2 regions of the Bacillus sp. MBGLi79 genome follow, and region 2 is predicted to be linked to the other one. Evidence: a T-box and tRNA genes for the amino acid it is inferred to sense, from the RefSeq annotation. Region 2 holds a T-box; the other holds one or more tRNA genes.
The links. A T-box is a leader RNA that pairs with one kind of tRNA and senses whether it is charged. The one in region 2 lies ahead of tyrS (tyrosine--tRNA ligase), so its partner is inferred to be a tRNA-Tyr.
Positions count from the first base shown of each region.

Region 1: it has a tRNA-Tyr gene. The T-box ahead of tyrS (tyrosine--tRNA ligase) is inferred to sense a tRNA for this amino acid. The anticodon was not compared.

Region 1 covers NZ_CP026521.1:228,097-239,578, reverse strand. Annotated here, with positions in the region: gene glmM (phosphoglucosamine mutase) at 295-1,641, opposite strand; gene cdaR (CdaA regulatory protein CdaR) at 1,660-3,102, opposite strand; gene cdaA (diadenylate cyclase CdaA) at 3,095-3,916, opposite strand; gene rsiW (anti-sigma-W factor RsiW) at 4,076-4,702, opposite strand; gene sigW (RNA polymerase sigma factor SigW) at 4,716-5,279, opposite strand; tRNA gene C1T29_RS01360 (tRNA-Gln) at 5,509-5,580, opposite strand; tRNA gene C1T29_RS01355 (tRNA-Tyr) at 5,585-5,669, opposite strand; tRNA gene C1T29_RS01350 (tRNA-Thr) at 5,691-5,763, opposite strand; tRNA gene C1T29_RS01345 (tRNA-Val) at 5,768-5,843, opposite strand; tRNA gene C1T29_RS01340 (tRNA-Glu) at 5,847-5,921, opposite strand; gene C1T29_RS01335 (2-thiouracil desulfurase family protein) at 6,101-6,556, shown strand; gene C1T29_RS01330 (GNAT family N-acetyltransferase) at 6,569-7,051, shown strand; gene murQ (N-acetylmuramic acid 6-phosphate etherase) at 7,161-8,075, shown strand; gene C1T29_RS01320 (MurR/RpiR family transcriptional regulator) at 8,092-8,943, shown strand; gene C1T29_RS01315 (PTS transporter subunit EIIC) at 8,970-10,337, shown strand; gene amiE (N-acetylmuramoyl-L-alanine amidase) at 10,394-11,482, shown strand, end outside.
Region 2 covers NZ_CP026521.1:4,524,377-4,535,858, reverse strand. Annotated here, with positions in the region: gene dltA (D-alanine--poly(phosphoribitol) ligase subunit DltA) at 1-406, opposite strand, end outside; gene C1T29_RS23140 (teichoic acid D-Ala incorporation-associated protein DltX) at 424-573, opposite strand; gene C1T29_RS23135 (hypothetical protein) at 723-857, shown strand; gene C1T29_RS23130 (1,4-dihydroxy-2-naphthoate polyprenyltransferase) at 1,019-1,954, shown strand; gene ywaC (GTP pyrophosphokinase YwaC) at 2,094-2,726, shown strand; gene C1T29_RS23120 (MFS transporter) at 2,864-4,057, shown strand; gene C1T29_RS23115 (carboxymuconolactone decarboxylase family protein) at 4,064-4,447, shown strand; gene C1T29_RS23110 (helix-turn-helix transcriptional regulator) at 4,515-5,354, shown strand; gene ywaD (aminopeptidase YwaD) at 5,401-6,768, opposite strand; gene tyrS (tyrosine--tRNA ligase) at 6,924-8,165, opposite strand; T-box leader at 8,207-8,421, opposite strand; gene ywaE (tyrZ transcriptional regulator YwaE) at 8,416-8,931, opposite strand; gene C1T29_RS23090 (YwaF family protein) at 9,082-9,795, shown strand; gene C1T29_RS23085 (glycosyltransferase family 8 protein) at 9,905-10,765, shown strand; gene sacY (transcription antiterminator SacY) at 10,818-11,482, opposite strand, start outside.

The sequences.
Region 1 (11,482 bases), 520 kb from region 2:
AAATCCTTACGGCTGTGATCTGTATACTCAGCCGGGAGGCATCCGCCGAAAATTCGATAACCTCCATCCTCGTCAACTAAGCCTTTTTCCGGGCGCTTAGTTCGGGCGCTATAATTATAGGTAAATCCATAATCCCGTCTACTTTTCCTATTAAGAAAGTAAGAACAAGACAAGCTTGATTTTACAGCATGTGGCATAAACGGTCAATTGTTTTTTAAACAACTTTGCCGTATGTCTCACAATTATCATATGTAAACGTCGCTTGTCTTGTTCGCTCTCTGATTAGAGACTTCGTTACTCTAATCCCATTTCTGACCGGACGACTTCAACAATGCGATTGACATACTCATCGCACAGCTCTTTCGTCTTCGCTTCAGCCATGACACGGACGAGCGGTTCAGTTCCTGAAGGGCGCACCAAAATCCGGCCGTCGCCGTTCATTTCTTTTTCAACTTCAGAAATAACTGCTTTTACTTTTTCATTTTCTTCAACTTTATATTTATCAGTCACTCTCACATTGACTAACAGCTGCGGGAACTTTTGCATTTCAGCTGCAAGCTCTGACAGAGGCTTGCCTGTTGCTTTCAAAGTGTTCATCAGCATAATAGCAGACAATAATCCGTCCCCTGTCGTGTTGTAATCAAGGAAAATAAGATGTCCTGACTGCTCTCCGCCGACATTATAGCCATCTTTTTTCATTGCTTCTACTACATAGCGGTCTCCGACAGCTGTCTGCACGCTTTTGATGCCTTCTTTCTCGAGCGCCTTATAGAAGCCGAGGTTGCTCATCACGGTTGAAACCACTGTATCATCCTTTAAGCGACCCTCTGATTTCAGGTGTTTTGAGCATATGTACATGATTTGGTCGCCATCAACGATATTTCCTTTTTCATCAACAGCAATCAGGCGGTCGCCATCACCATCGAACGCAAGGCCGAGATCGGCGTTTTTCTCTTTGACAAACGCGCTGAGCGCTTCAGGATGAGTCGATCCGACGCCGTCATTAATGTTTAATCCGTTCGGGGAAGTCCCCATTGTTGAAACATCGGCATCTAAATCAGCAAACAGGTGTGTCGCCAAGGATGACGTTGCGCCATGAGCACAGTCAAGTGCCACATGAATGCCTGTGAAATCTTCATCGGCTGTCTGTTTTAAGAATTGCAGATATTTTTGTCCGCCTTCAAAATAATCGTTAACAAGCCCAAGATCGGCTCCGACCGGTCTTGGCAGCTTATCCTCAGGTTCGTCCATCAGGCGCTCAATTTCAGCCTCCTGTTCATCAGAAAGCTTGAATCCGTCTCCCCCAAAGAACTTGATGCCGTTATCCTGCACTGGGTTATGAGAAGCGGAAATCATGACGCCCGCCTCTGCATCCATCGCTTTTGTCAAATAGGATACACCCGGTGTAGAAATGACACCCAGACGCATGACTTCTGCGCCAATGGATAAAAGTCCGGCGACAAGGGCTCCCTCCAGCATATGGCCGGAGATGCGTGTATCGCGGCCTATCAGCACTTTTGGACGTTGTTTGTCTTTTGTCAGCACATAACCGCCGAAACGTCCGACTTTAAAGGCCAGCTCAGGTGTAAGCTCACTATTGGCGACACCTCTTACACCGTCTGTTCCAAAATACTTGCCCATTTTGTAATCGCTCCTTTTTTATTCCGATGAGGATTGTGAATCCGCAGTGGATTCATCCTCATCCTGATCTTGGTTTTCGTCTTGGTTTTGATCGTTGCTGTTTTTATCAGTGTTCTTTGTATCTTCTTGCTGATTGTTCTTTTGATCATTTGTTTGTTTGTCTGTGTCATCCTGATTTCCTGATGTATTGCTGCTGTTATCATTCGTTGATGTATTGCTTTTTTTGGATGTCAGCTTGATTTTGGCGTTTTTCTGCCCCAAGGACCAGGTTACATTCTGAGGTCCGTTTACTTCAAGCTTCACGCTATGCTCCCCGTCCTCTAAATCTGAAACATTCACATACAATTCGATATCCGATTTTTTCAGTTTTTTTATATTCGCAGGAGAGCCTTTAGCCGTTATGTCTATCGCTTGTGATTCAGGATCAAGAAATTCAATGTTTTGTGAACTGCTCAGCCCTACAGTCTTGATAGAGACATTCTCAAACTTCTGATCCGCTTCACTATCGACTTCTATATGCAAAGTCACCTTTGACGGCGAGATTTTTTTGACGCCGTCAGGAAGCGGAATATCTGCCTCGATATCGGAATCCTTGTTAATTTTGCTTAAATCTAAGCTGACGCCATCAATAAATTCAAGAGAATCCAACACATCCTGTGAGCCGTAAACCGTTACCTCACTGGGGCTGGATTCAATTTTCGCTATGCTGACACCGTCAGGAAGGCTTCCTGTCCGTTCAATTTTAAAGGGCACTTTTTTACTTGGGCTTGTCACCGGAACGGTAATCTTGATGACCGAGGGCTCAACGTCGACAGGAAGCGCGTTTCCGTCTTTATCATAGACAGTCACTTTCGCTTCCTTTTCAATCGTTTCATCTGCGTTTTCCAAATTCACTGAAGCTTTGACAAGAGAAATATTATCGATCACATTTTTAGATCCGGTAATCTGCACATTTTTCGGACTGACAATCGGCTGCTCCGGAGAATAGCCTTTTTTCATCTTGCTTTTATTGTAGTACTCCACCTCTACAGGAAAGCTTTTGGTCGTCCGTTCCTGTATGGTCACTGTCGTAACAGACGGATTAATTGAGATTGTCAGCCCATCCGACACATTTTTGGCCTTAAGCTCAACCTTATGTGTGCCGGTTTTCAAATGTTCCATATCGGCGTATATTTCAAAGTTCTTGGTCTGCCTAGCCTTTTTCACGGCACTTGTCGAGCCTTTTATCGTGACATTAACCGTTTGCGGAACACCTGTCACGACGTAATTTTCATCATCATAATACGCTTTAACCGGAATATCGGTCAGAGTTGCTTCATCAGTTGTTGATGTCGGAAAGAAAGATTCACCCGGTTTTTTCGGAGTCGGTGCTTGGTTGCTGTTAACAGCCACATAAAGCAAGAGCGCGAAAAGCAGAGCAATGATTTTCACAGCCCAGCGGTTGTTTAAGAATTTATCCATTTTTCTTGCCCCTCCAATACCAGCGGATAGAAGAAGTGTCTCTGGTGTTTTTCTTAAACTCGGCTTCAAGCATTTCTTTCAGCGCTTCTTCTGTCAGCTCTCTGTGAAGGTCGCCGTTCTTTGCCACACTGACGCCGCCGGTCTCTTCAGACACAATAATCGTCAAACTGTCTGTTACTTCACTGATGCCGACAGCCGCTCTGTGCCGCGTGCCCAATTCTTTTGAAATAAACGGGCTTTCAGAAAGCGGCAAATAACAGGCGGCCGCGGCAATTTCATTATTCTTCATAATCACCGCACCGTCATGAAGCGGGGTGTTTGGGATAAAAATATTAATCAGCAGCTCAGAGCTGACTTTGGCATTCAGTGGTATGCCGGTCTCAATATAATCCCCCATTCCAGTATCCCGCTCAATGGTCAGCAGGGCGCCTATACGACGTTTCGCCATATAATTGATCGCTTTTGTGATGGCCTCAATCGTTTTCTGCTGCGCTTCTTCTACAGGCGTGCCGCTCCTTGAAAAAAAGCGGCCGCGGCCTAGCTGTTCAAGCGCTCTTCTCAGCTCAGGCTGAAAGATAATAATAATTGCTAAAAATCCCCATGTTATCGCTTGGTCCATCAGCCACTGAAGTGTGCTGAGGCCCAAATATTGGCTGGCCATACGAACAAGCACGATGACTACAATTCCTTTTAACAGCTGAACCGCTTTCGTGCCGCGTATCACCATAATCAATTTATATATCACATACCAAACAAGGAGAATATCAACGGCATTGCCGAGGTACTGCAAAAAAGGGATATCCTCAAAAGCCATTTCCTCGTCCTCCAAGATTTCAGTCATTTCGTATTTTGTGTTTTACGTGTTACGCATATGTACTTTACATAGCGAGCCCATTATACCACATATCGATTTAGCAAGTGAAATGTGTCAGCCGCTCAGCCCGCAAAAAAAGAGCAAAGCGGCTAACGCGCTTTACTCTTCTCCGTTCGGATTGAATGCATTGAGTACACTTTTCCCCGCAGACTTCATCTTGTACCATGTCCAGTCGAATAATTGATTGATTTCTTCAATTTGACCGGTGACTTGTCCAGCAGAGGCCATATACTTTTCGCCGTTCACGACGGTTACATCCCCGTCTATTTTGCCTTTAATAATCAGCTTGCCGTTTTTGACAGTGACATCACCTTTAACCGTCTCACCTTCCGGCACGGTCACAGTATGATTATGAACCACAAGATTCGGCTGCTTGGACACGCTGAAATTGTGGTCATTATGCCAGCTGTTAAAAAAACCTCCGCCCATCAAAATGATGAATACCGCAGCAGCTGCGATAACGGGATGGCTTCTGAACCATCTTTTCACAGAAGCTCTTTTCTTCTCCTTAGGCAATTTTGCCATGACATTAGCGGTAAAATCCGCGGGGGCTTCGACATGCGATGTGCTCCGTACGAGCGCTATAGATTTCTCCATCTCGTAAAAATGCTTTCTGCATGTCTCGCATGTCTCCAGATGTTCATTTAATACGTGTTCATCTTTTGGAAGGATATCTCCATCAAGATGCATATGCATAAGCTGCACAATTTGTTCAGGACAGCTCATTTCATCACCCCACTTAAAGATCCCTTAATTGTTTTCTAAGAGCCTCTCTGCCTCTGTGAATCCGCGTTTTCACAGTCCCCACAGGAATGTTTAGAATCTCCCCGATTTCAATTAATGAGAGTTCGTCAATATACTTTAATACGATGACTGTTCTGTATTTGTCAGGAAGCTTTAAAATTTTCTGCTGAATCGTGTTTGAGAGCTCCAGCGACACAACTGCATCTTCAGGCAAAACACCATCTGCGGCGATTTGGGAATACATGGTCAAGCCTTCTGTACCAGCCACCTCTGCATCGAGGTAATAATCCGGCTTCTTTTTGCGAATGCGGTCAATGGTCAAATTGGTCGCGATTCGATAAAGCCAAGTTGAAAATTTCCGGTTAATATCAAAACTGTCGATATTAACGTACGCTCTGATGAAAGCCTCCTGTGCAATATCCTCCGCCTCATGCACATTGCCAAGCATACGGTAGCAAAGCTGATAAATTTTATCTTTGTAAATATCTACGATGTCCGCAAATGCATCCTGGTCGCCTTTTTTGACTTGTTTAATTCTTTTTTTAATCATCATTTCCATATTTATCTAACCTCTGCCTTCACCGGTCTGTATGTATACGAGCTTCGTTTCAAAAGGTTTCAATTTTTTTATAAAATAAGTTTATCAAATTTTTGGCAGGGTGTAGATGGTAATTCGTGAATAAACTACCTTAACATATTTTTAAAATTATTATACAGACTGAACAGTTAGAAGTTGGAATGAATTTTAAAAAAGAAAAAAGACACCTTTTGGTCAAAGGTGTCTGTGACTGGGCTAGCTGGATTCGAACCAACGCATGACGGAGTCAAAGTCCGTTGCCTTACCGCTTGGCTATAGCCCAATAATGGTGGAGGGGGGCAGATTCGAACTGCCGAACCCTGAGGGAGCGGATTTACAGTCCGCCGCGTTTAGCCACTTCGCTACCCCTCCACATTAAATTTAGAAAAACAGTGCCGGCAAGAGGACTTGAACCCCCAACCTACTGATTACAAGTCAGTTGCTCTACCAATTGAGCTACACCGGCAAGATGGTGGAGGATGACGGGCTCGAACCGCCGACCCTCTGCTTGTAAGGCAGATGCTCTCCCAGCTGAGCTAATCCTCCAAATGGTGACCCGTACGGGATTCGAACCCGTGTTACCGCCGTGAAAGGGCGGTGTCTTAACCGCTTGACCAACGGGCCGTTGTGTTCTCGTCGAGCTGACAAAAGTTATTATATACAGGTCACCCCCTGTTTGTAAAGAGAAAAATTAAATTTTTTATTTTCAAACTTTTTAACTCCTTTTTTAACTGAAAAAGCCTCCCAACTAAAGTCATTTATTTTATGATAGAGACAAGCAAAGCAAGAGAGGAGAAACCAATATGATTCTAGTCAGTTCCTGCCTTGGAGGCATTGAGTGCAGATATAACGGCTCTCACGCAGCGTCTGAGAAAATCAGAAAACTCGTCGCTAAAAATAGAGCAGTCATGGCTTGCCCTGAACTTCTTGGCGGCTTTTCAACCCCCCGTGAACCCGCAGAAATCATAGGAGGCACCGGCGAGGATGTCCTCAATGGAACCGCAAAAATCGTGACAGCTTCAGGAGAAGACGTCACAGAGCTATATATGGAAGGTGCCGCGAAAACATTGGCTTACGCAAAAGAAATCAACGCCACTGCCGTCATATTAAAAGAAAACAGTCCATCTTGCGGAAGCGGCTTTATCTATAACGGCACATTCTCTGGCAAAAAAATCCCCGGCAGCGGAGTAACCGCCGCACTGCTAAAACAAGCGGGCTACCGCGTCATTTCAGAAAACCAGCTAGACGACATATTGTAAGGAGGCCACCCCATGACTCAAGACATTTCTTTATCCTTCTATAAGCCTGAACACTTGCCCGAGCTTCAATCATTCACGCTCACCAACGATGACAAACGCTTTACCTCCCTCCCGAAAGAGGTGCTGTCTCAGGCTCTGGGCATACAGGACCGATACCCGGTTGTCATCTTAAAAGACGATCTTCCAGTCGGTTTTTTCATTTTACATGCATCAAAAGAAACGCTAGCTTCCTATTCTAACAATCCATTTGCTTTACTGCTCAGCTCCCTGTCTTTAAACGCTGTGCATCACGGAAAAGGGTACGCGAAAAAAGCCATGCTTTTGCTTCCCTCTTTTGTGAGCGGATACTTTCCATGGTGCGACGAAATCATCTTGGCCGTCAATCATCTGAACATACACGCAAAACACCTTTATATGAAATGCGGGTTCATTGATAAAGGACGGCGAAGAATCGGGCCGCTTGGAGAACAGTTGATCCTTCATCATTTCTTATAGTCTTGAGTGAAATAAAATTTCAAAAATGTAAAAACATAGTTGAAATATCATAACAGAAATGAATATACTGAATATTGAGATATATCATTTTAAAACAGGGGGCATCCTCATGTCAGAATCACTAAACCTTCATCATCTTACAACGGAATCACGCAATAGCCAAACGGTTGAAATCCACAAAGCAAACACTCTCGGCATCCTCAAAATGATCAACAACGAAGATATGAAAGTCGCTGCAGCCGTTCAGGAGGTTCTCCCCGACATCAAAACAGCTGTAGACTGCGCGTATGATTCATTTCAACATGGAGGCCGGCTCATATATACAGGCGCAGGCACAAGCGGCAGACTCGGCATCATGGATGCTGTTGAATGTCCTCCCACTTACAGCGTAAGTCCTGATCAGGTCATCGGAATCATGGCTGGAGGCCCCGAAGCCTTTTTACAGGCAGCAGAGGGCATTGAAGACAGTGAAAAAGCAGGAGCTGAGGATTTAAGAAACATACAGCTCACGTCAAATGACACCGTCATTGCCATCGCAGCAAGCGGCCGTACACCTTACGCCGCAGGCGCCCTAAGATACGCCCGCGAAGTCGGAGCGCACACCATCGCCCTTACTTGCAATGAAAATTCCGTCATCAGCAAGGATGCGGACCACAGCATTGAGGTTGTCGTCGGACCTGAGGCCATTACAGGATCAACACGTATGAAAGCTGCAACCGCTCATAAAATGATTCTAAACATGATATCTACCGCTGTAATGGTAAAAATCGGCAAGGTCTACGAAAACTTGATGGTAGACGTCAACGTCAGCAACAAAAAACTAAAAGAACGCGCCATCAGCATCATCCAAATCCTTACAAACGTTTCATACGAAACAGCCAGGAAAACCCTGGAACAAGCCGATCATCACGTCAAAACAGCAATCGTTATGCTCAAAACCAGCACAGATCAGAAACAAGCAAAGACATTACTCGATGAAGCAAACGGTTTCATTGATAAAGCAATCGAAAATTACCATTCATGATAAGGAGAGAACTAGAATGGCAACAGGCGGTTTAGCGATCATCCAATCAATGAAGCATAAACTCCCTCCATCCGAGCGTAAACTTGCAGATTATATCCTAACCCATCCACACAAAGCAATCGAAAGCACCGTCAGCGAAATCAGCACCTTAGCCAATTCAAGTGACGCTGCCGTCATCAGGCTCTGCAAATCACTCGGATTAAAGGGATTTCAAGATTTAAAAATGAGAGTAGCGGGCGATCTGGCAAAGCCTACGTTTCAGGGCTACCGTGATATTGTTCCCCACGAGCCGCTGCCCTCTATTTCCGAAAAAGCGGCCGGCAATGCCATTCAAGCCATTCAGGATACTTCAGACCTGATGGACTACAAAGAACTGGAACAAGCGGTTTCTCTGCTTCTCAAAGCTCACACTGTGCATTTTATCGGCGTCGGGGCTTCCGGCATTGTCGCCAAGGACGCTCAGCAAAAGTGGCTTCGCATTCATAAACAAGCAACCGCGTTTACAGACACTCATCTTGTGGCATCTTTAATCGCAAATGCAGATAAAGACGACATCGTATTCGCCATTTCGTTCTCAGGAGAGACGCAGGAAATCATTGAACTGCTTGCCATGGCTAAGAAAAAAGGCATCACAACGATCAGCCTCACACAATTCAGTCAGACATCCGTCTCCGCACTGGCTGACGTCCCATTGTATACAGCCCATTCCAACGAAGCCTTGATTCGAAGTGCAGCCACTTCCTCCCGTCTCGCCCAGCTTTTTATGATAGATGTATTGTTTTTAGGCATGGCGGCTGAGCAATATGAAGAAACAACCAGCTATATCGATAAAACAAGAGAAGCCATACAATCTATGAGAAAAAAATAAAGCATCTTGAAGGGGAGGGGTTTTTAATGAGCAAAGAAAATAACTACCATCAACTCGCAAAGAAAATCCTCGAGTTATGCGGGGGGAAATCCAATATATCCTCATTTACGCATTGCATGACAAGGCTGCGTATTACACCTTACGATGAAAACAAAGCAGATGCTCAGGCTTTAAGAGCGCTTGACGGAGTATTGGGGGTCGTTGAGGCTGAAACCTTACAAATCATCCTCGGTACAGGAGTCGTCAATCATGTCACAACGGCTTTCTCCAAGCTCGTCTCAGCTGAAGAAGGTGTCGATGTGAATGAAGCAGCCGCCAAAAAGAAAGCCGATATCAATCGAAAGAACGCCACTCCTTTTAAACTTTTCTTACGTAAAATCGCCAGCATTTTTATCCCTCTTATTCCGGCTCTTGTCGCTTCCGGTTTAATTACCGGGATTACCAAAGCAAGTATTCAAGCCGGCTGGCTCTCTGCAGAATCACAAATTGCTGTTGTCCTGACAATCATCGGATCAGGGCTGTTCACTTATCTCGGCATTCTTGTGGGTATCAACGCTTCAAAAGAATTTGGCGGGACACCCGCTCTTGGGGCTTTGGCCGGGATCTTGATTATCAATCCGGAGATCGCAAAGATCAGTTTATTTGGAGAAGAGCTTCTTCCGGGCAGGGGAGGCCTGATCGGAGTCCTTTTCGCTGCTATATTCATTGCTTACACCGAACAATTTATTCGCCGCTTTATTCCTCAATCACTCGATATCATTGTCACACCCACCGTTTCACTGTTAATCACCGGAATCGTAACGTATGTCGTATTCATGCCTTTAGGCGGATTCATTTCTGACGCCATTACATCCGGCCTTCTGTCCATCCTGGACATCGGCGGCATCGCTGCGGGCTTTATTCTGGGCGCAACCTTCCTTCCTCTCGTCGTAACCGGATTGCATCAAGGCTTGACGCCTGTGCACATGGAACTGATCAATTCAATTGGCAATGATCCTCTGCTCCCTATTTTGGCTATGGGAGGTGCAGGACAGGTAGGCGCGGCCTTTGCCGTCTTCGTGAAAACGAAAAAAACAACACTGAGAAAAGCAATCGCCGGCGGGCTTCCGTCAGGCCTGCTCGGCATTGGGGAACCACTCATTTTCGGAGTCACGCTGCCGCTTGGCCGTCCGTTTTTAACGGCATGCTTAGGTGCTGGAATCGGCGGCGCCTTTCAAGCTTATTTTCAAGTAGCCACCTTTGCGATTGGTGTCTCCGGACTGCCGCTTTCCTTTCTAGTCCTGCCTTCGCAAATCATCCTGTATATCGTCGGGCTCTTCATTTCCTACGCGGCCGGCTTTTTATTGACCTATGCATTCGGATATAAAGATGAAATGGCTTCTCAGTTCGATTAAATTGTTTCTGTTTTAGGGATAGTAAACGGGATAGAAGCACAGAAAGGGGATAACCTGTGAAAACAAAGACACTGTTGTTATTCAGTGCCATTTTAACCCTATCGATATTGGCGCCAAATGAAACCTTCGCGCAAACAGCAGACAGCTTGGTTGAGCCGAAAACCATAAATGCAGCAACTGCACAATTCTCGACGAAGAAGCTAAGGAAGGTAGATCAGATGATAGAACGGGATATTGCAGCAGGATTTCCAGGCGCCGTTCTTGTCGTCGTGAAGGATGGACGCATCATAAAAAAAGAAGCATACGGCTACAGTAAAAAGTACGAAGGATCAGAGCTGCTGCGCCATCCGGCAAAAATGAAAACCCGCACGATGTTTGACTTAGCCTCAAATACAAAAATGTACGCCACAAATTTTGCATTGCAGCGCTTAGTCAGCCAAGGAAAACTTGACGTCTATGAAAAAGTTTCTGCATATTTGCCTGGTTTCAAGGATCAGCCTGGAGACCCCATAAAAGGAAAAAACAAGATACGTGTCATTGATGTTCTTCAGCACGAATCAGGGCTTCCATCAAGCTTTTACTTTTACACGCCGGAAAAAGCCGGCAAATACTATTCCCAGGAACGTGACAAAACGATTGAATATTTGACGAAAATTCCGCTCGATTATCAAACCGGGACAAAACACGTATACAGTGACATTGGGTATATGCTCCTCGGCTGTATTGTCGAAAAACTCACCGGAAAACAGCTTGATGGCTACGCGGAGCAAGAGCTCTACAAGCCGTTGAAGCTGAAGCACACCTTGTACAATCCGCTGCAAAAAGGCTTTAAACCAAAGCAGTTCGCAGCTACTGAACGCATGGGCAATACACGTGACGGCGTTATTCAATTCCCTAACATACGCACAAACACGCTGCAAGGAGAAGTGCATGATGAAAAAGCGTTTTACTCAATGGATGGCGTGTCTGGCCATGCCGGATTGTTCTCAAATGCAGATGATATGGCCATTCTGCTGCAAGTCATGTTAAACAAAGGATCATACCGAAACATTTCTTTATTTGATCAGAAAACAGCTGACTTGTTTACAGCACCTTCAGCAACAGATCCAACATTCGCTCTTGGCTGGCGACGGAACGGAAGCAAA
Region 2 (11,482 bases):
CGGTGACAGAGCCGCCTTCGTTTTCCAGCAGTTCTTCCGCTGAAACGGCTTGAATCTGCTGGCTGACTGCATCAATTGGAAGTCCGGCTGCATGGATCAGCAACTCTGCTCCAGAGCTTTCGATAATTTTCGCAATCCGTTCAGCCGGAATGGACAGATCAACCGGAATATAAGGATGTCCCGCTTTGACGCTTCCCAAGAAGGAAACGATCATGTGCGGCTCCATATGGCCGTACACAAGGATAGGAGATTTCTTTTCCCCAGAAATGCGTTTTTGGATCGCGGCAGCCGCGCGGTCAGACTGCTCCCATAACTCCTGATACGTGAGCGACTGGCCTTGAGAGCGGAAGGCATCGGTTTGCGGATAAGTTTCCGCATGTGTTTGAATAGCATGTAAAAGTTTCATAGTTATTCTCTCTCCAATTAGAAATCGTTATAAATATATGAACCGGTATTCGCGGTGTGAAAACCATACATAAAAAACAAAACAAGCAGTATCATCAAATAAAAGCCTGTATGACATGTCCACTTGACAGCGGGTTTTTCATACAGCTGTTTCATTAATTGCAGCATATCAAAAATTCCCTTCCCGTTTTTTCGACAATCACATGATTATTTGACGATCAGATGCTCAAAAAGTTTCATTTTTTCCCTAAACTCCCTCAAATTAATATATCGGCGTCTGTTTTTAAAAATGAATCTTTATACCTACAGGGGCAAGAATGGAATGTTTCGAGCTGATTCATAATAAAGGAAAAGATACATGGAGTCAAAAGATCTTTTTAACTTTTAAAAAGCGTAATGTACTTAAAAAAATTTTTCTGTACCTGTTCGATCAAGTGGAAGCAGAAACCTAATGAAATCGGGGCGGAAGCGTATAATAAGAAAGAAAACGCCTTCTTGCGGTATCTTGTGAAATAAGGGAGAAGTCATTATGATAGATAAGGAAGCAAAAGGAGTTTTTTATTAAGCTGCCGGCTGAAAAAAAGTAAGCCTTTTAATAGAAAGGAAGAGGAAGATGAACCAAACAAATAAGGGTGAGGGTCAGACAGCGCCGCAAAAAGAAAGCATGGGGCAGATCCTTTGGCAGTTAACCCGTCCTCATACGTTAACCGCATCGTTTGTGCCTGTGCTGCTCGGAACCGTTTTGGCGATGTTTTATGTGAAGGTTGATCTGCTGCTGTTTTTGGCTATGCTGTTTTCCTGCCTATGGATCCAGATTGCGACGAACTTATTTAATGAATACTATGATTTTAAACGCGGGTTAGATACAGCAGAATCAGTCGGAATCGGAGGGGCAATTGTACGCCACGGAATGAAGCCCAAAACGATTTTGCAATTAGCCCTCGCATCATACGGGATTGCCATTCTGCTCGGTGTCTATATTTGTGCCAGCAGCAGCTGGTGGCTCGCTGTGATCGGCCTCGTCGGCATGGCAATCGGCTACCTGTATACAGGCGGGCCGCTGCCGATCGCGTACACGCCGTTCGGTGAATTATTCTCAGGCATTTGCATGGGTTCGGTGTTTGTGCTGATTTCGTTTTTTATTCAGACAGATATGATCAACACGCAAAGCATTTTGATCTCGATCCCGATTGCGATTCTTGTCGGCGCGATTAATTTGTCAAACAACATTCGCGATATTGAAGAGGACAAAAAAGGCGGCCGCAAAACATTGGCGATTTTGATGGGGCATAAGGGAGCTGTTACTCTGTTAGCTGCGTCGTTTGCCGTCGCTTATATTTGGGTTGTCGGCTTGGTTCTTACCGGTGCCGCAAGCCCTTGGCTGTTTGTCGTCTTTTTGAGCGTGCCTAAGCCGGTTCAGGCAGTGAAGGGCTTCGTCCAGAAAGAAATGCCGATGAATATGATTGTCGCAATGAAATCAACAGCCCAAACAAATACATTTTTCGGATTCCTGCTCTCAATCGGTTTATTGATCAGCTATTTCCGATAAAAAAAAGACCGCTCGTTTCGTGCGGTCTTTTTTGTTACAATCGACCGCATTTTGTAAAAAAATTCATAGAACCTTGCAGCTGACAGGGACGTCTAGTACATGGACAGCGGATAAAGTTCCGTTAAAGGAGATGACGAAAATGGATTTATCTGTAACACATATGGACGATTTAAAAACAGTAATGGAAAATTGGAAAAATGAATTATTAGTTTATAAATTTGCGCTAGATGCACTCGATACAAAGTTCTCAATTATCAGCCAGGAATATAACCTCATTCACGGACACAACCCGATTGAACATACAAAATCCCGTGTCAAAAGCTTTGAAAGCATCGTGAATAAGTTAATGAGAAAGGGCTGCGAAATTACGACGAGGGAAATGAAGGAGCATATTCACGACATTGCCGGCGTGCGCATCATCTGTTCCTTTATTTCTGACATTTATAATGTCGTAAATGTGTTGAAGCAGCATGAAGATTTGAGAATCGTAAAGGTAAAGGATTATATCCAGACACCCAAACCGAATGGCTACCGAAGCCTGCATTTAATCATTGAGGTGCCTGTGAATTTAACGAACCGTGTGGAATATGTCAAAGCAGAAATTCAAATCCGGACGATCGCGATGGACTTCTGGGCAAGCCTTGAACATAAAATTTACTATAAATTGAACAATGACGTTCCTAAGCAATTAACAGATGAGCTGAAGGAAGCCGCGGAAATCGCCCATTACCTAGATGAGAAAATGCTGGGGATTAAGAAAGAAGTGGATTGATTAACAAAATGTTTTACAAAAGCGAAGCCTGACAGGGTTTCGCTTTTTTGCTTTGTAGTACTTTTTATACCAGTATAAACTCACTTCTGTTTCCATGATTGAACCTGCTTTATCATGCATGAAGAAAGGAGGTAAACATGAACCATTCCATTTCATTATCGAGAGGTTTGATTTTTCTTATAGCGGTGACTTGCGGGTTTACTGTAGCTAATGTCTATATCAATCAAACATTGCTTGTCAGCATGGCAGGCACGTTTCATGTGACGTCGGCACAAGCTGGAATGATTGCTACATTGGCGCAGATTGGCTATGCGGCGGGGAACTTGCTGCTTGTTCCATTGGGAGATCTATTTGAACGCCGCCGCTTCATTGTGAGCCTGCTATTTTTAGTGGGGGTTTGTTCGGCCGCTTCAGCGTTAGCTGTAAGCTTTCCATGGCTAGTGATCACAAATTTATTATTGGGATTCTTTACGATTATTCCTCAAATCCTTGTGCCGTTTGCGGCAGGTTTAGCAAATGACAGGAACAGAGGGAAAGTACTCGGAAACGTAGCCATCGGCTTGGTTTGCGGAATTTTAGGGGCGAGAGTGGTCAGCGGGGCGATAGATGCCCATTATGGCTGGCGCGTGATGTATTGGATTGCCTGTGCAGCAGCCGTCATCATTATGTTGATCATTCACTTCTGCTTTCCGAAAAGCAAAGGGACACATGCATTTTATTACGGAAAACTCATTTCTTCATTATTTCCCCTTTTGATCAAGGAGAAGGTGTTAAGAAAAGCATGTGTAAACCAAGGCTTCATGTTTGGGGCCTTCAGTTTATTTTGGACGGCGTTAGTGTTTATGGTGAGTGAACCTCCATTTTCGTTTGGCAGCCAGACTGCCGGAACAATCGGTTTGGTGGGAATTGGCGGGGCTTTTGCGACTCCGCTGATCGGCCGGATTATTGATCAAAAAGGAGCTGCTTTTTCCAACAAGCTTTGTATGTCTTTTACCTTATTGTCATTTGTTTTATTAATGGCAGGCCAGACTTCATTGATTGTGATTGTATTGGGCGCTTTATTCATCACCATGGGCATTCAGGCGAATCAGGTGGCGTGTCAGGCGGAGATTTTCCAATTGTCGGCTGAAATGAGAAGCAGATTGAATGGCATCTTTATGGTCAGCACGTTTTTAGGCGGCGCCTTGGGATCGTATGCAGGGGGTGCAGTCTGGATGCTGTTTCATTGGAACGGCGTTTGTATTGTGGGGATGATCATGGTCGGTATTGCCTTCAGTTCAAGGATTACCATAAATCGTACGACTAAAAAAGCGATATTGGAAGGGAGATAGAAGCTGGTGCAAACAAGTGAACGTTATAAAAAAGGGTTAGATATTCTGAAACAAATTGATGAGGAGAACTATGAAGCGATCGTGGACAATTTTAAACATTCCATCGCTCCTGACCTTGGTGTGCTTGCTGTGGAGTTTAACTACGGTCAGATTTTTTCAAGACCAGGTCTTGATCTGAAATCCAGATTATTAGCAACCGTTGCTGGATTAACTGCATTGGGCAATACCCAGCAGCTAAAATTCTATATTAACGGAGCCCTGAATGTCGGATGGACACAAGAAGAACTCATAGAAGTGATGATGCAGATGATTATTTACTCAGGTTTCCCGAATGCACTGAATACCATTCTTCCTGTGGCCGCGGAAGTATTTGCAGAACGAAACAAATAATATAAAAACCTTCTCCTTTTTATGTAGAATACTAATAGGAAATTCTATGCAGAAGGAGAGTGTGTATGTGGACAGTATGGCAGAAAAACGGAAAGAGCTAGGGGAGTTTTTAAAACTTAAAAGGGCACAGATTTCTCCGCAAGAGTTTGGATTGCCTATGGGCACCAGAAGGAAAACGACAGGCTTGAGGAGAGAGGAATTAGCCCAGCTGTCCGGTATAGGTGTCACATGGTACACATGGCTTGAGCAGGGAAGGGATATTCGGGTATCTACACAGGTACTGGAAAGCATATCGAGAGTGCTCAAATTGAATTACGAGGAAAAACGCCATGTCTTTCTGTTGGCGGGCCATCATGTTCCTTTAGATGATCAGGATGAAGAAAATAAAAGCCTTCCTCTGGCTGTACGGCACTTTATTGATCATTTAACCAATTGCCCTGTTTATGTGACTGACGAAAAGTGGGATGTTATTGCTTGGAACACAGCAGCTTGTGCTGTGTTCGGCAATTTTGGCCAAATGAGCAGAAAGGAAAGAAACGCCATATGGCGATGTTTCACCTCGAAGGAGTATCGGAATCTGCTTGACGACTGGGAAAGCCACGCCAAAAAACTGATCGCACAGTTTCGATCGACAGCCAGCCGGTTTCTTGGGGAAGCATGGATAAAAGAGCTGATCGATGAGTTAACTGAAATAAGCCCGGAATTTAAAAAATGGTGGAACCACCATGAAGTATTAGGCACACACGCAGGAGAAAAAGTACTTCATCACCCGGCAGCCGGAACAATGGTGATGGAGCATATGACATTACAAATATACGATTCTCCTGATTTGAAACTGACCATTTATCGGCCGTTAGAAAAAGAAAATACAGTTGATAAACTGAAAGCTTTACTTATAGACGGCTAAACAGCTGATCATTATAAAAAAGACGGCACCCAAGCCGTCTTTTTTTTTATTTGATATCTTCATAAATGTCAGATGCTTTGGCCTTCATTTGTTTCTTATTGGTTTTCGGTTTCTTCTCTTTTTTCACAGCCTCATAGACAGCGGCTGTCACAAGGTCGCCTGCTTGCTGGAGGCGGTCCTTGCTGATATGTTCGATCGAGTCTTCGGGGGTATGATACCATGGCTCAACTTCTTCTGTTTCCGGGTCTCCCCAAATAAAGTTGGCGGAATCAATGCCGGCTTCGTGGAATGGCACGTGATCAGATGATCCTCCCTGTGTCAGAGACAGGCTGTCAAACCCTATTTTTTCAGCGGCCGTGTGGCTGGATTCCCAAACAGCGTTCGATTGGCCGTCCAATGTGTTGACATACAGCTCAGACGCTTTTTCCCAGCTTGTGCCTACCATATCTAAGTTGAAGTTCACTTCGCTTCGTTTCAGCTCTTTTTCGGATAGTTGATCTACATAGTGAGAGGAGCCGAGCAAACCGAGCTCTTCAGCGCCGCAAGCGATGAAGCGGATTTCTTTATCAGATGGAACGCTTTTTAAGACACGCGCCATCTCCAGCATAACAGAGGTTCCTGAGCCGTTGTCATTTGCTCCGGGCGAAAAAGGAACACTGTCGTAATGGGCCGTCACGTACACAATGTCTGGATGTTTGATATTCTTTGGTTTTTTGATTCCGATGATGTTCTGGGAGGTTTGGTTTGTGAATGCTTTTAGTTTTAAAGTGGCTTCTTTTTGCTGGGTAAGTGCTTCGCCGTCTTCTTTCTTAATGCCGACGACCGGAATGCCGGCTTTATTTCCCGACAGGTTTGGCGTCATAGGTACGAGGCTTTCTTTGTTGTTATAAATGATGACAGCTTTCGCTCCAGCGGCTTCGGCATTTTTGGCTTTCTCGTAATAAGTCAGGTCTCCTCTGGAAATTAAGGCGATTTTGCCCTTGGCGTCAGCGGTAAAGTCCTTTTGATAGCCCAAGCCTGCATTGTAAAGCGGAGCCGTTAGTCCTTGTTCCTCAGTCGGAGCCGAGCCGGACGCCGCTTGGAGAAGAATATCGCGTCCTTCTGAAGACAGCGTTCCCTCAAGGCGATCAGGAATGTCGAATCGTTGAACCTTTACATCAAGCTTTAATTTTCTCATTGATGAGGTGATCAATAGGGCACTCTTTTTTTCAGCTGCAGTTCCGGCTATTCTGGGGCCGATTGCTTCACTTAGCTGAGAAATGGTAGAGTACGCACGCTTTGCTTTGAATGGAAGCTCGCGCTCGCTATCTGATAGTTGTACAGCGTGCGCCGCAGGAGTAACACTCTGTGCCGGCAAGAGCAGTGTGCCGGCAGTTAAAACAGCCATCGTCATGACAGTCAAAAGCTTTTTCATCAAAAATAAACCTCCCCTAAATGTATGGTTGGGGAATATTTCGGGATGCTAAAGGAGTTTCCTGCAAGATGGAGAGCGTTTTTGAAAAGACAGTGCTTTATACCTGCAAAAAAACGCTTATGAATGAAGGGTCATAAGCGTTTCGGAATATCAGACTATTGGAGCTTTAAAAACTTGCGTTTGCCGACTTGGATGATCATATTCTCTCTTATCTCTGCTTTGGCGTGAACATCTGTTATTTTCTCTCCGTCGATGCGTACACCTCCGTTTTGAATCATGCGGCGCGCCTCGCTCTTCGAAGAGAGGAGCTTCAATGTAACGAGCAGATCGACAATCGCGATTGTTTTCTCGCCTTCCCATTGGACAGACGGAATATCATCAGGAAGGCTGTTTTCCTGAAAGACTGTTTTAAACGAGTGTTCGGCAGCTTCTGCTGCTTTCTCTCCGTGATACATTCGGACGATTGTTTTGGCTAAAAGCATTTTGGCATCACGCGGATGAACTGCGCCGGTTTCTAAGTCTTTCACGAGCTGTTTTTTCTCTTCAAGCTCTAAGTCTGTTGCCAAGTGGATGTATTTTTTCATCAGGCTGTCGGGCAGTGACATCGTTTTTCCGTACATGTCGTTTGGATGTTCGTCAATGCCGATGTAGTTGTGTTTCGACTTCGACATTTTCTCCACGCCATCCAAGCCTTCCAAGAGCGGCATCAGGATGACAACTTGTTTTTCTTTGTTGTATCGTTCTTGGAAATGCCGGCCCATGAGGACATTGAAATGCTGGTCTGTTCCGCCAAGTTCAATATCGCTTTCGAGAACGACAGAATCGTATCCCTGCATCAATGGGTAAAAGAATTCATGAAGCGAGATCGGTTTTTGCATGGCGATGCGTTCTTCAAAGTCGTCGCGCTCCATCAGGCGGGCTACGGTTATTTTGCCTGCCAATTCAATGACATCCTCCAGATTCAATGTTTTCAGCCATTTCGAGTTGTAGTGAAGCTCGACTTTTTCAGGATCCAGCACTTTTCCGAATTGCTGAAAATATGTTTTGGCGTTGTGTTGAACTTCTTCATCAGTCAGCTGCTTTCTTGCTGCTGATTTTCCGGTCGGATCACCGATTTTCCCTGTGAAATCCCCAATTAACAGCTGGACAATGTGGCCGTTTTCTTGAAATTGGCGAAGCTTGTTTAACACAACCGTATGGCCCAAATGTACATCTGGTGCAGACGGATCTAATCCAAGTTTAATTTTGAGCGGTGTGCCTGTCGAAATCGATTTCACGAGCTTTGCCTTTAATTCCTCCGGCGGTATGACTTCGTGGGCGCCTGTCATGTAAAGCTGAAGCTGTCTTTCGACTTCTTTTTGCTGTGCTGCTGTGAGCTGTTCAAATGTTTTCATCACTTTTCCTCCTTTTTTACAAACACAAAAAAGAGCCCATCCCGATAAGGGACGTGGCTCAATGCACGCGGTACCACCCTGGTTGAAGACATCGTCTTCCGCTCATTCGAATAACGGTTTCCCGTTCTTTGCTACTTTTAAGGTTCACAAAGAAAGCTCGGGGAGGTAATTCACGTTTGCCTGTGCGCCGGCTCGCACCTTCCGCCGGCTCTCTGGAACAGGGAGACAAACCCTACTGGATTCCTGTCAAAGCTTATGGTGTATGAAGATTGTCAGCTACCTTTCTAAGCAGCCCTGTCAATGTTTTCTGTTCGTCCTTTGTCATTCCCCCTATGAGCTCTGTTTCCCCTTTGTGAAACTCAGGGTAGAGTTCTTCGATCGCTTGTTTGCCGGAATCGGTGATGGAGACAAACACGAGTCGCCGATCTCTTGTGTCGATGCTTTTACGGCAAAAACTCTTTTTTTCAAGTGTTTTGATCACGTTGCTTGCTGTAGCTGTAGATATCCCTGACAGCTCAGCGATTTTTCTTGTTTCGAGCGCTCCCCATACCCATAGATCATAAAGAATGGAGAAAGCGGTCCAAGAAAGGTTATAGGAAGAAAGAACCTCAGTCTCCATTTTGACACGGAGCCTTTGCGCAGACCGATACAGATTCGTAGCGATCGAAATGGCTTCCAGGTTGAGTGACTCGACGGGCATTTGTTTGAGCTTAGAAAGTGTATCGTGTTCTTCCTTCCGAAGCTGCTGATGTCGATGTGAACGTTCCATTTTTTAGGCCTGCCTTAAATTATCAGAATCATTAGCTATGAAACGAATTGTAACAGAGTCTGATGTGAACTTCAAGCCCATATATCGGTTGAATAAAAAAAGCCCAAACAACGCCAAAATAAACAAAAAACCGCAAACGGGGGTGCAGTTTTGCAAAAGTATGTTCAATCCGTCTATAAGCATGATCCATTTCATCTGTTTTCGACAGAGCATGTGGTAACGCTAGCGATTATCGCTCTTTTGGCCGTTCTGTTGTTTCTGTTTCAAGATGGGATTAAACGGTCTAAGGCCAGCCGGTTTTTGCGTTTTTTGTTTGTGTTTCTTTTGCTTGGTTCGCAAATCGGCTATCAAATATGGATGATCGCCACGGGCAGGTGGTCAGTGCGCACTTCATTGCCTCTCCAGCTTAGTGACCTGTCGGTGTATTTGTCAGCCATTATGCTAGTGACAAAAAGCAGAAAGCTGTTTGTATTTTTGTTTTTTGCCGGCATTGGCAGTTCGATTCAGGCTCTTGCCACTCCCGACCTCGGCATGTATTCTTTTCCGCATATCCGATATATCCTCTTTTTTATTTCGCACGGGTCCGTGTTTTTATCCTGTCTGCTGATGGCGGTGATTGGCACATACAGAATGGGCCAGCGCTCGTTATGGGTGACTGTCCTGCTTGTCAATGTGTACGGCGTCTGCATTTACCTGATTGATCGATGGCTTGGCGCGAATTATATGTATTTGACGAAAAAACCGGGAGGATCCTCTCTCTTGGATGTTCTCGGGCCATGGCCGTGGTATATCGTCTCGGCTGAAGCCATCACGATCGCCAGCTTTTTCATTCTTTATTGGCTTTATCGCATCTTCAAAAAATGACACCTTTTTTGTTGTATCACACATTCTGTTTTAAAAAATGTCGGAGAACGTGTTTATTTTTTTGAAAAAGGGTATGTAACTTGTACAACAAAAAGGGAGATGAATACCATTGAGGAAAGATGAAATCATGCATATCGTATCATGCGCAGATGATAATTATGCTCGTCATTTGGGTGGGATGTTCGTTTCTTTATTGACCAATATGGATCAGGAGAGAGAGGTTAAATTATACGTCATTGATGGCGGAATTCAGCCTGATAACAAAAAAAGACTGGAAGAAACTACTTTGAAATTCGGCGTGCCGATTGAGTTTTTAGAAGTGGATACCAACATGTATGAACATGCTGTAGAGAGCAGCCATATTACAAAAGCAGCGTATTACCGTATTTCGATTCCCGACTTAATTAAGGATGAAAGCATCAAACGAATGATTTACATCGATTGCGATGCGCTTGTCCTAGAGGATATTTCAAAGTTATGGGACTTGGACATTGCGCCATACACCGTTGCCGCTGTTGAGGATGCGGGGCAGCATGAACGCCTGAAGGAAATGGACATCACTGATACAGGGAAGTATTTTAACTCAGGTATCATGATTATTGATTGTGAGTCTTGGAGAAAGCAAAACATCACAGAAAAAGTCATCAACTTTATCAATGAACACCCAGACGAAGATTTTCTTGTGTTGCACGACCAAGATGCACTGAATGCGATCTTGTATGATCAGTGGTATGAACTTCATCCGCGCTGGAACGCTCAAACCTATATCATGTTAAAGCTGAAAACCCCACCGACTCTGTTAGGGCGGAAGCAATATAATGAAACGAGAGAAAACCCGGCAATCGTGCACTTCTGCGGCGGAGAAAAGCCTTGGAACTCCAATACAAAACATCCATATCGCGATGAGTATTTCCATTACATGTCGTATACGAAGTGGAATACGATCAGCAATCCGGCGATCAACCAATAATATAGATATAAAAAACGCTTTTGAGATGATCAAAAGCGTTTTTTTGTTTGCTTCAGCGTGCGACTGACCGTTGGTAGAACCGCTGAATATGCATGGCGATGTAGCACAATTCTTTTTCAGGAAACTCAAAGCCGTATTCCTTTTTCACAAAGATGCCGATGCTAAGGGCGCACAGGAAAGCATCCTTAAACCTCTCTTTAATGATGTCGATCATTTCTGTGTCCAACTCATAAATGGATTCGCCCGCTTTGATATGCTGAATGGCAAAGCGGAGATGGGTCACGAGCCGTTCATAGGAGATGGTATCTTCCACGATATTGATAGACAGCTGAATTTCGATAATCTCGATAATATCACGGATCATTGTTGTAATATCTAGCGTTTGGGTCATATCGCCGGCATTGTTTCTTGCTGTGTGGATATGCATGGCAATATTGCCGATTTCATCATCTGGAATGTGAATCCCCAGTTTATCTTTAATCAGTGCTCTGGCCCATAAGCCGATCTGGAACTCCTTCGGATAAAGGACCTTGATTTCATTCAGCAGCGGATTTTTAATGACCATCCCATTGCTCAGGCGTTCAATCGCAAAGGAAAGATGGTCTGAAAAAGCGACATGAATGCGCTCATTGATTTTGATGTTCAGCTCTTTTTCGGCATGAGAGATAATTTGCTCAGAAATCTGAATATGGTCTTCAGGCAATGTTTCTAAAATCT